2 regions of the Gordonia phosphorivorans genome follow, and region 2 is predicted to be linked to the other one. Evidence: riboswitches for the same ligand, from Rfam matches in the RefSeq annotation. Region 2 holds a riboswitch; the other holds the start of a gene.

Region 1 (4,168 bases), on a different contig from region 2:
GGGCCAGCATGTCGAGCACCTGCCGCCGGGTGAGGGGAGCGGTGGCGTCGAAGAGCTCGCTCGACAGCGCGGCCAGGGTGTTGCCGTCGCGGTCGGTGTCGCCGATCTGCCACGGTCGGCGATGGAGGTCGAGCCAGGCCTGCGCCAACCCGTGCCACTTGCGTTCGGTGGTGCTGTGGCCCCACGCGTCCACGGCCGCGGTGGGGGCGAAGACCGGTTCGCCGGTGGATCCGGCGGGCTCGGGTTCGGGGTGACCGGAATCGACCAGGCGGTGGGCCGACAGGATCTCCACGATCAGGCCGATGCGGGCGACGGGCAGGCCGGTGGCCTTGGCCAGGCGCCGCAGTTCCCGGATGCCCAGCCCGCCCGACTTCAGCATCGCGGCGGGCTGCTCGCCGAGCAGCTCGAGCAGCGCCGCGCTGTGGCGGATCAGTTCCAAGGCTTCGCCGGCGCCGGCGGCGTCGATCGCCTCCGGCCCGAAGCGACCCGGGCCGTCGCTCATGGGCGGGGGTGCCAGCGTGGCGGTCAGCAGGGGCGGCTCGCCGCGCAGCAGCACACCGACCATCGGCACCAGCTCGACGGTCTGCTCGTCGATGCGGGCGAGTAGACCGTCGCCGATCAGCCGGGGGACGGGTGCCGCGGGGTCGGCGTCGGGTGCGGCGTCACGGCTGCGGCCCAGCGACGGTCCGGAGGCGAGGGTCGCCAGCAGCTCGCGCGGGCGTTCGTCGAGGGCGTCGAGCAGCTCGTGGATCTGTTCGGGCGAACGGGTGGCGAGCGGGCCCACTAGGTGGTGGCCGCGCCAGGGGAGCGCGGCCGACAGGTGGATACCCGCGATCCACGCCGGTTTGCGGGCGGTGCCGGCGCCCGAGTCCCAGATCAGACCCTGCGCGACGAGGTCGGCGAGCCGTTGGTCGAGGGCGGGACGTTTGAGGCGGCGCCCCAGGACGGAGACCAGTTGATCGCGCGTGACCGGTCCCACCACGTCCGAGCGCGCGGTGTCGGAGCCGCACTCGAGGAAGGCCTCGATCACCGCGACCGTCGCCAGGTCCAGCCCCTCGCCGGCCAGGGCGATCGACGCTGCGGACAGCGCGCGCTGCGCCAGGATCGTCGTGCCTCGCAGCGGCGGCGAGGCCAGATCGCTGCGCCGCGTCAGCAGGTCGGCGAGATCGGCGTCGGAGCGGTCGGCCAGCGTCTCGGCCAGGCCGCGCAGGGGGCTGTCCGGTTCCATCCGGTCAATGCTACCGACGGCGCCGTCGCGGTCGACGCGACAGGTCCGGGCGGTTTGCCGGTCCCCGTGCCCCTCCGTCGGGCCGCATGGCACAATGAGGCCGTGGCTAAGAAGAAGACTTACGTGGACAATGGCTGGCCGGACATTTCGGTAGAGGATCACGCCGTCACCGAGTTCACCGCGCATCTCGCAGGTGCACTCTCGCCCTTCGGCAATGAGAACCCCTTCCCGGTGCCCGCGAGCGAGCTGCCCTTCATTCAATCGAACACCGTTATCAACCGCTGACGCGGCGCTGACACGAACGAACCCCGTACCGCTGGTCGGTACGGGGTTTCGTCGTGCCCGGGTGGCCCGCAGCCGTCGCTCGCCGCGGTCCCTCGCCGCCGTGTCGCGACCCGTGCCGAACGTCGCCCGCGCTGCAGCACGGCGACACGAAGGACGGGTCGCGACACGCGAATGGGGGTCCTCCCCGCGGGGGGAGGAGGAGGACGGGGGCGTCAGGGGAGTGACGGGGGAGACGAAGGAACCCCGCACCACGGGTGCGGGGTTCCTTCGATGCTGGGGCGCGTCACGAATGGACGCGGCCGGCTCAGTTCAGGCCGAGCAGGCCCTTGTTCTCGTTGAACAAGTTCAGCTGGCCCTGGTCGAGGGTGTAGCCCGACTTCGCGAGGGCGTCGGCGGCCGAACGCAGTTCGGGGCTGCCGCCACGTGCCTGCGAGATGGCGTCCTTGGTGCTCTTGGCGTCGTCGGCCTTCGGGGTGGCCTGGCGGTCCTTCAGCGTCGGCAGCGACGGGGTGGACGGCTTGCCCGGGGCCTGGCGCGGGTTGTGGCCGGACAGGCCGACACCGCAGGACGGCCATGCGCCCTTGCCCTGGCTGGCCAGGACGCGCTCGGCGACGACGATCTGCTCGGCCTTGCTGGCCTGGTGGGCGCTCGGGGCGAACTGGCCGCCGCCGTGGCCGCTCCAGGTGCTGGGGCTGAACTGCAGGCCACCGTAGTAGCCGTTGCCGGTGTTGATCGACCAGTTGCCGCCGGACTCGCACTGCGCGACGCGATCCCATTCGGCGTCGGTGGCGGCCGAGGCGTTGCCCCCGCCGAGAAGTGCGGCGCCGCCGCCGAGGACTGCGGAGGTCAGGGCGACCTTCGCGACGGTCTTGGTGCTGCGGAGCGACTGCTTAGCGTGACGTGCCATGGGTGATTGAGTTTCCTCTCTCCACGCGCCTGCGAAGTGAGCTGTCGGGTTCGAGCTGAGAGGTGCTCGGTCCGTTCCGGAGCGATCCGGTCTGGACTTAACCCCAAGGCGGTCCGTCGGTGACGGTCCGCCGTTATCCGGTGGGATGGTGGGTCCCCCGCCCTCGTTCCTGAACTGAATAGTTCGGTGAACCCGGCGGCGGAACGAGGTTGGGCGCGTCCGCCGGGTGATGTTTATTTGTCGGTGCCCGAGGGCGACCGGAATGAACACTACGTAATCGGTTTGGGGGAAGTCACCCGGTCGGAAATCGGGGTTTTCACGCTCAAACGGCTCACTTTCGTGTGCAATCGGCATTGCCGCAGTTCACGGCAGTGATGGTCGTCCCGTAGCCCGTTCGTTATCTTGCCGTTATGTGACTAAGGTCACAACTAGATTGAGATGCGCACCACGCGTCCCAGGCGGCCTACGCGTCGTCGAGTGCGCGCCGAGCCTCCAGTGCGCGGAAGGTGCTCGCGTGAAAGACCAGCGGTTCCGCCGTCGGATCGCTCCGCAGCGACTGGATCTGCAGCAGGACGACGGTGTGGTCGCCGGCCGGGAGCTCGCCGGCCACGGTGCAGACCAGGTGGGCGGTGGCGCCGGGAATGAACAGGGCGCCGCTGTCGAGGGCCAGTGGACGGACACCGTCGAACCGGTGATCGGGATGGCCGGCCAGCTGGCGGGCGAGGTCGCCCTGGTGGGCCGCGAACACGCTGACACCCAGCTCATCCGCGTCGCGCAGGGTCGGCCAGGTGGCCGACTCCTGCCGGACGGCCACCGAGACCAGCGGCGGATCGAGGGAGATGGTGGCGAATGAACTCGCGGCCATGCCCACGTCGACGCCCGAGCCGGTGCGGCGGCAGACGCCGACGACGCCCGACGGGAAACAGCTGTAGGCGCGCTTGAGGGCGCCGGGATCGTCGGCGGGGACGAGCGGGGCCGGTTCCGCGGTCATCGGCTGCGTCGTCCGGAGAACAACGCGAAGACGACCGCGAGAAACAGCCCGATGGGTGCGCCCATCGCGAGGATGTAGGTGATGGTCACGATCACCTGGTTGGAGTCGCGCACCGCGGGGATCAGCAGCGCGATGCTGGCGATGAATCCGATGACGACCAGGATCACGGCCGCGGGCAGCAGCGATGATGACTTCTGGGACTGCATGAGGACCACGGTAGCCCGACGCGTACCATCGGGCGAAGTGCGCCTCAGTGTCTTCCGCGAGCATTCGCCGCGGGGGCGGGGCGCATTCTGATGAGCAGTTCCGAGCAGTTTGAAGGTGAGCACTGTGCCGACCGGTCACGTGAAGTGGTACGACCCCGCCAAGGGGTTCGGATTCCTGTCGCAGGAGGGCGGGGAAGACGTCTACGTCCGTTCCTCGGCGTTGCCGGCGGACGTGGAGTCACTCAAGCCGGGTCAGCGCGTGGAGTTCGACATGGCGGCCGGTCGCCAGGGGCCGCAGGCCCTGCGCGTGACCGTGCTGGAGGCGGCGCCCAGCGTCGCCCGCAATGTGCGGGAGACCCAGCGGGCGGCCACCAAACGGCACACGCCCGACGAACTGCACGGTCTGATCGCCGACCTCATCACCCTGCTCGAGGGCAAGGTGCAGCCGGACCTGCGCAACGGTCGTTACCCGGATCGCAAGACCGCCCGCCGCATCTCCGAGGTGGTCCGCGCGGTGACCCGGGAACTGGACCGCTAGCGGCACCGGCCGC
Region 2 (4,168 bases):
GCGGTCTCGAAGCGTCGACTCTGTGCCAACGCGGTCAGTCGTCGGGTCAACGCGTCCAGCGGTGCATCCGAGCGGCCGTCGATGAGTTCGCGCACCTCGGTGGTGCTCGTGGCCACCTCGGTGAGGGCGGCGGCGATCTCGGCGGCCACCGTGCGCCCGGACACGGGGCCGAAGCACACGGCGGACGGTGTCCGGCTGACCTTCAGGCGTGGGGGTTCGCTTCCGGTCAGCGTGATCCACCAGCCGCGGTGTGGGTTGGCCGAGCGCCGATTGAACGTCGGCTTGTGGACGGCGATCAAGGTCAGCTCGCGGACCCCGGCCTCGAGCGCATGCGCGCATTCGATGTGCTCGACCCGTTCGGCCAGCCCCACCATCTGGGCCATGCGGGCGCGGGTGTCACCGCCGGTGAAGTAGCTGCCCACTCGGCGACGCAGATCCACGGCGGTGCCTATATAGAGGACCTCGTCGCCGGGGCCGCGGAAGAGATAGACGCCGGGCGCATGTGGGAGGTCGTCGGCCAGCGAGCGCTTGGCGCGCAACGCTGGGGTGGCGCGCGGCAGGTACCGGGTGAGATCGCGGTAGGTGTGCACCTGCTGGTTGCCCACACGCTCGAGGAGGTGGTGGAAGACCTCGACGGTGGCGTGCGCATCGTCGAGGGCGCGGTGGGTGGGGCGCACCGTGACATCGAAGAGTTCGGCCAGCGCACTCAGCTTGACGGTGGGGGCCTCCTGCCTGGTCAGGATCCGGCGCGCCATCAGCACCGTGCACAGGGTCGCCGGAAACGTCCACGGCAGGTGCTGCCGCGCGGCGGCGCGTCGGAGGAATCCGACGTCGAAGCGCGCGTTGTGGGCCACCAGCACCGCGCCGCGCGCGAACTCGAGGAACGCCGGCAGTACCTGCTCGATGGGCGGTGCGTCGTGCACCATCGCCGAGGTGATGCCGGTGAGGGTGACGATCTGCGGTGGGATGGCGCGCCCGGGATCGACCAGGGTGCCGAACTCTCCGAGTACCTCGCCGCCGCGGATCTTGACCGCGCCGATCTCGGTGATCGCGTCGTTCTCGGGGCTGCCGCCAGTGGTCTCCAGGTCGACGACCACCAGGGTGAGGTCGGCGAGCGAGAGGGAAGCGAATGCTTCGTCACCCGGCAGGTCGGCGAAACTCAACTGGTCCATGACCGCACGTTAGTTCGAGCCTCCGACAACCGTGGTAGGCGAAACGGGCGCCGGGGCTGTCGGGGGGTCGGTTTACCCTCCGGTCGAGGTTGAGCCTTCCGGCCCGACCCGACGACCGATCCGGCGGCAAAACTGACAACGTGCACAGCCCGACGGGTGAATGAGAGGCAGATCACAATGAGAATCGACTGCGCGACGTGCCCGGGACGAAACCGCGCATGTGACGGGTGTCTGATGCAGGTCCTTTTTGACCCCCTGGCCAGGGACTATGGTCCCGAGGCCGACGAAATGCCGGAGGAGGCGGAGATCTCCTCGGCCGTCGATGTGCTGGTTGCCACAGCGCTGATCACCGAAAAGGCTGGTCGGGCGGCAAAAGCGCACATCGCCCCAGTTCACGGCGCTGCGTGTGGGGAGGGTCGACGGCATCTCCGGGCCGTCTGACGGTGCGGTTCGAAGCGGCGCGCGGCTCGACCGGTGGACATCGGGCGTTCAGGTTTCGTAATCTTTCTGAGACCTACCGAGTGGTCGCCCCCTAACCGGGGTCACCGATCGGAAGGACACCGCCTAATCGCCCTCCTGCTCACGTGGAAGGCGAACCGGGGACCCACTCTTTTTCCGGACCCGCGACCGACGAGGACGCGCCTGGAATCGGGGTGAATCGCGGGTCAGACCGCGTAGGGCCATCTCTTCCGGCCCGAACCCGACAGCTAACCCGGTCGGCGGTCAGGGAGAACCAACCAAGGAGAACCGTTTCCGTGGCGAAACACCGTATGGAACAGCCCAAGGGCGCCGTCAAGGCCGCCAAGACCGCAGTGATCGCCGGATCGATCGCCGTCGGCACCCTCGCGATTGCCGCCGGGCCCGCCGATGCCGCGCCGATCTCGATCCCGGGTGTGGGCGATTTCGAACTGCCTGGTGTCAACGACAAGCAGGTTCCGCCGCAGTTCAAGCAGGGCGGCACTCAGGGTGGCGGCCTCCTCAACAGCCAGCCGGCGCGCGCGCAGAAGGCGCTGCGTGCCGCTGAGTCCAAGATCGGTTCGCCGTACTCGTACGGTGCGGTCGGCCCCAACGCCTTCGACTGCTCGGGCCTGGTCTACTGGTCCTACAAGCAGGCCGGCAAGACCGTCCCCCGCGACAGCTACGGCCAGCTCGGCGGCGGCACCCCGGTGGCCTCGCTCGCCTCGGCGCGCCCCGGCGACGTCCTGATCTTCAACGGTGGCGGCCACGCCGGCATCTACGCGGGCAACGGCATGTTCGTGCACTCCTCGACCTACGGTGTGCCGGTCAAGCGCGACAAGGTCAAGGCCTGGTCGCTGACGGGCATCCGCCGCTACTGAGCGGAGCCGGAAGATTTCACTTTCGTCCAGAACGAGCCGTGAGCGAAAGCGCCCACGGCTCGTTCTGGCGGTAGCAGGAGAGTTTCTCTCGTGACTGAATCACGGCGCACCGCTTCGTTCGTCGCCGCACTCCTAGCGGCGACGACCTTGGCGACCATGCAACCCTCGGCGGCATTCGCCGAGCCGGCCGGCGGACCCCAGACGGTCCTGGCCCAATACAAGCAGCTCTCGATCCAGGCGGAGAAGTCCGCCGAGGCGATGAACAAGGCGCAGGTCGAATACGACAAGCAGCGCGGCGTCGTCGCCACCCAGCGGAAGGCTGCGGCGAGCGCCCAGCGGAGCCTGGACAAGGCCACCGCCAAGATGGACACCGCGCAGACCAAGCTCGACGCCCTCGCCCGCGCTAGCTTCCGTGGGGCCCGGGTCAATCGGCTCTCGGCCATGCTGGTGTCCGATTCGCCGCAGGACCTGTTGAACAACATGTCCGATCTGGAAGTGCTGTCCCGGCAGTCGGCCGCGGATCTGAAGTCGATCAAGAGCATCGCGCGGGACGCGACCAACGCCAAGAAGTCGGCCGAGCAGGCGGCCACGGCGGCCTCGACCGCGGTCAAGGATGCCGCGCGCAAGCGCGGTGATCTGCAGGCGAAGCAGGCCGACCTGCAGCTGGAAGCTGTCGCGGTGCGCGCGGTGTACCAGTCGATGACCGGCAAGGAACTGGCCGCGCTCCGCGGGCCCAAGTACACCTTCGATGCGAAGGCGGTGCCCAAGGGCACCTCGCCGGCCACCGTCGCGGTGCACGCCGCATTGAGCCGCATCGGCGACCCCTATGTGTGGGGTGCGACCGGACCCGACGAGTTCGACTGCTCGGGCCTGATGCTGTGGGCCTACAAGCAGGCAGGCAAGACTATTCCGCGCACCAGCGAGGCGCAGATGGCCGGCGGCAAGCCCGTCGACCGCAAGGATCTCAAGCCGGGCGACCTGATCATCTATTACCCCGACGCCCACCACGTCGGCCTCTACGTGGGCAACGGGTACGTGATTCACGCATCCACCTTCGGTGTACCCGTGGCCGTGGTGCCGGTGGACAAGGCCGGTTCGTACAACACGGCACGACGGTACTGACTTGATCGTTGCCCGCCGCCGCTCGGTCGCGGTCTCGGCGCTGCTGGCGGTCCTCGTCGGCGGCGTCGGTGCGTGCGGCAGCCCCGAGCCGACGGCCGCGCCGTCGTCGACCACCTCGCTGTACACCACCTCGCCGAGCGCCTACGAAGAGCAGCGCGATGCGGGCGTCATTCGTCTCCTGGATGCGCTGAGCGCGGCGCTGACCTCCGGTCGGCCCGAGCAGGTCGAGACGCTGATCGATCCGCTGGCGACGCCGGAGTTCCGGCGCTCGATGCGTGAGGCCGCCGCCGATCTCGCAGCGACCCCGCCGTCGGCCTCGTCGCCGGCGCCGAGTTCGTCGTCCGCGTCGGAGCGGCGACCGTCCACGGCCGCCGAGGCGCCCGACCGGGGTGACGCGCTGGTCCTGCGCGCGCTGCAATATCGACTGGCACCCAATACCGGCGCCGACCGCCTGATCGGCGGATCGCTGGGGATTCGCCTGTCCGAGGCCGGCAGCACCGACTCCTGGGTCTCGGCGGTCACCGTGAGCTATGCGCT

Evidence for each region. A riboswitch is a leader RNA that binds a small molecule or an ion and turns the genes downstream of it on or off. The one in region 2 is predicted to bind cyclic di-AMP.
Region 1: another riboswitch for cyclic di-AMP. It lies ahead of ACFFJD_RS06225 (transglycosylase family protein); the one in region 2 lies ahead of ACFFJD_RS03045 (C40 family peptidase).

What each region holds. Positions count from the first base shown of each region.
Region 1 covers NZ_JBHLWV010000016.1:41,672-45,839, reverse strand. The annotation lists gene ACFFJD_RS06235 (helicase-associated domain-containing protein) at 1-1,228, opposite strand, end outside; gene ACFFJD_RS06230 (hypothetical protein) at 1,331-1,513, shown strand; gene ACFFJD_RS06225 (transglycosylase family protein) at 1,818-2,420, opposite strand; cyclic di-AMP (ydaO/yuaA leader) riboswitch at 2,431-2,619, opposite strand; gene ACFFJD_RS06220 (flavin reductase family protein) at 2,884-3,411, opposite strand; gene ACFFJD_RS06215 (hypothetical protein) at 3,408-3,617, opposite strand; gene ACFFJD_RS06210 (cold-shock protein) at 3,742-4,155, shown strand.
Region 2 covers NZ_JBHLWV010000011.1:121,292-125,459, reverse strand. The annotation lists gene ACFFJD_RS03050 (DEDD exonuclease domain-containing protein) at 1-1,172, opposite strand, end outside; cyclic di-AMP (ydaO/yuaA leader) riboswitch at 1,724-1,908, shown strand; gene ACFFJD_RS03045 (C40 family peptidase) at 1,928-2,509, shown strand; gene ACFFJD_RS03040 (C40 family peptidase) at 2,666-3,631, shown strand; gene ACFFJD_RS03035 (hypothetical protein) at 3,633-4,168, shown strand, end outside.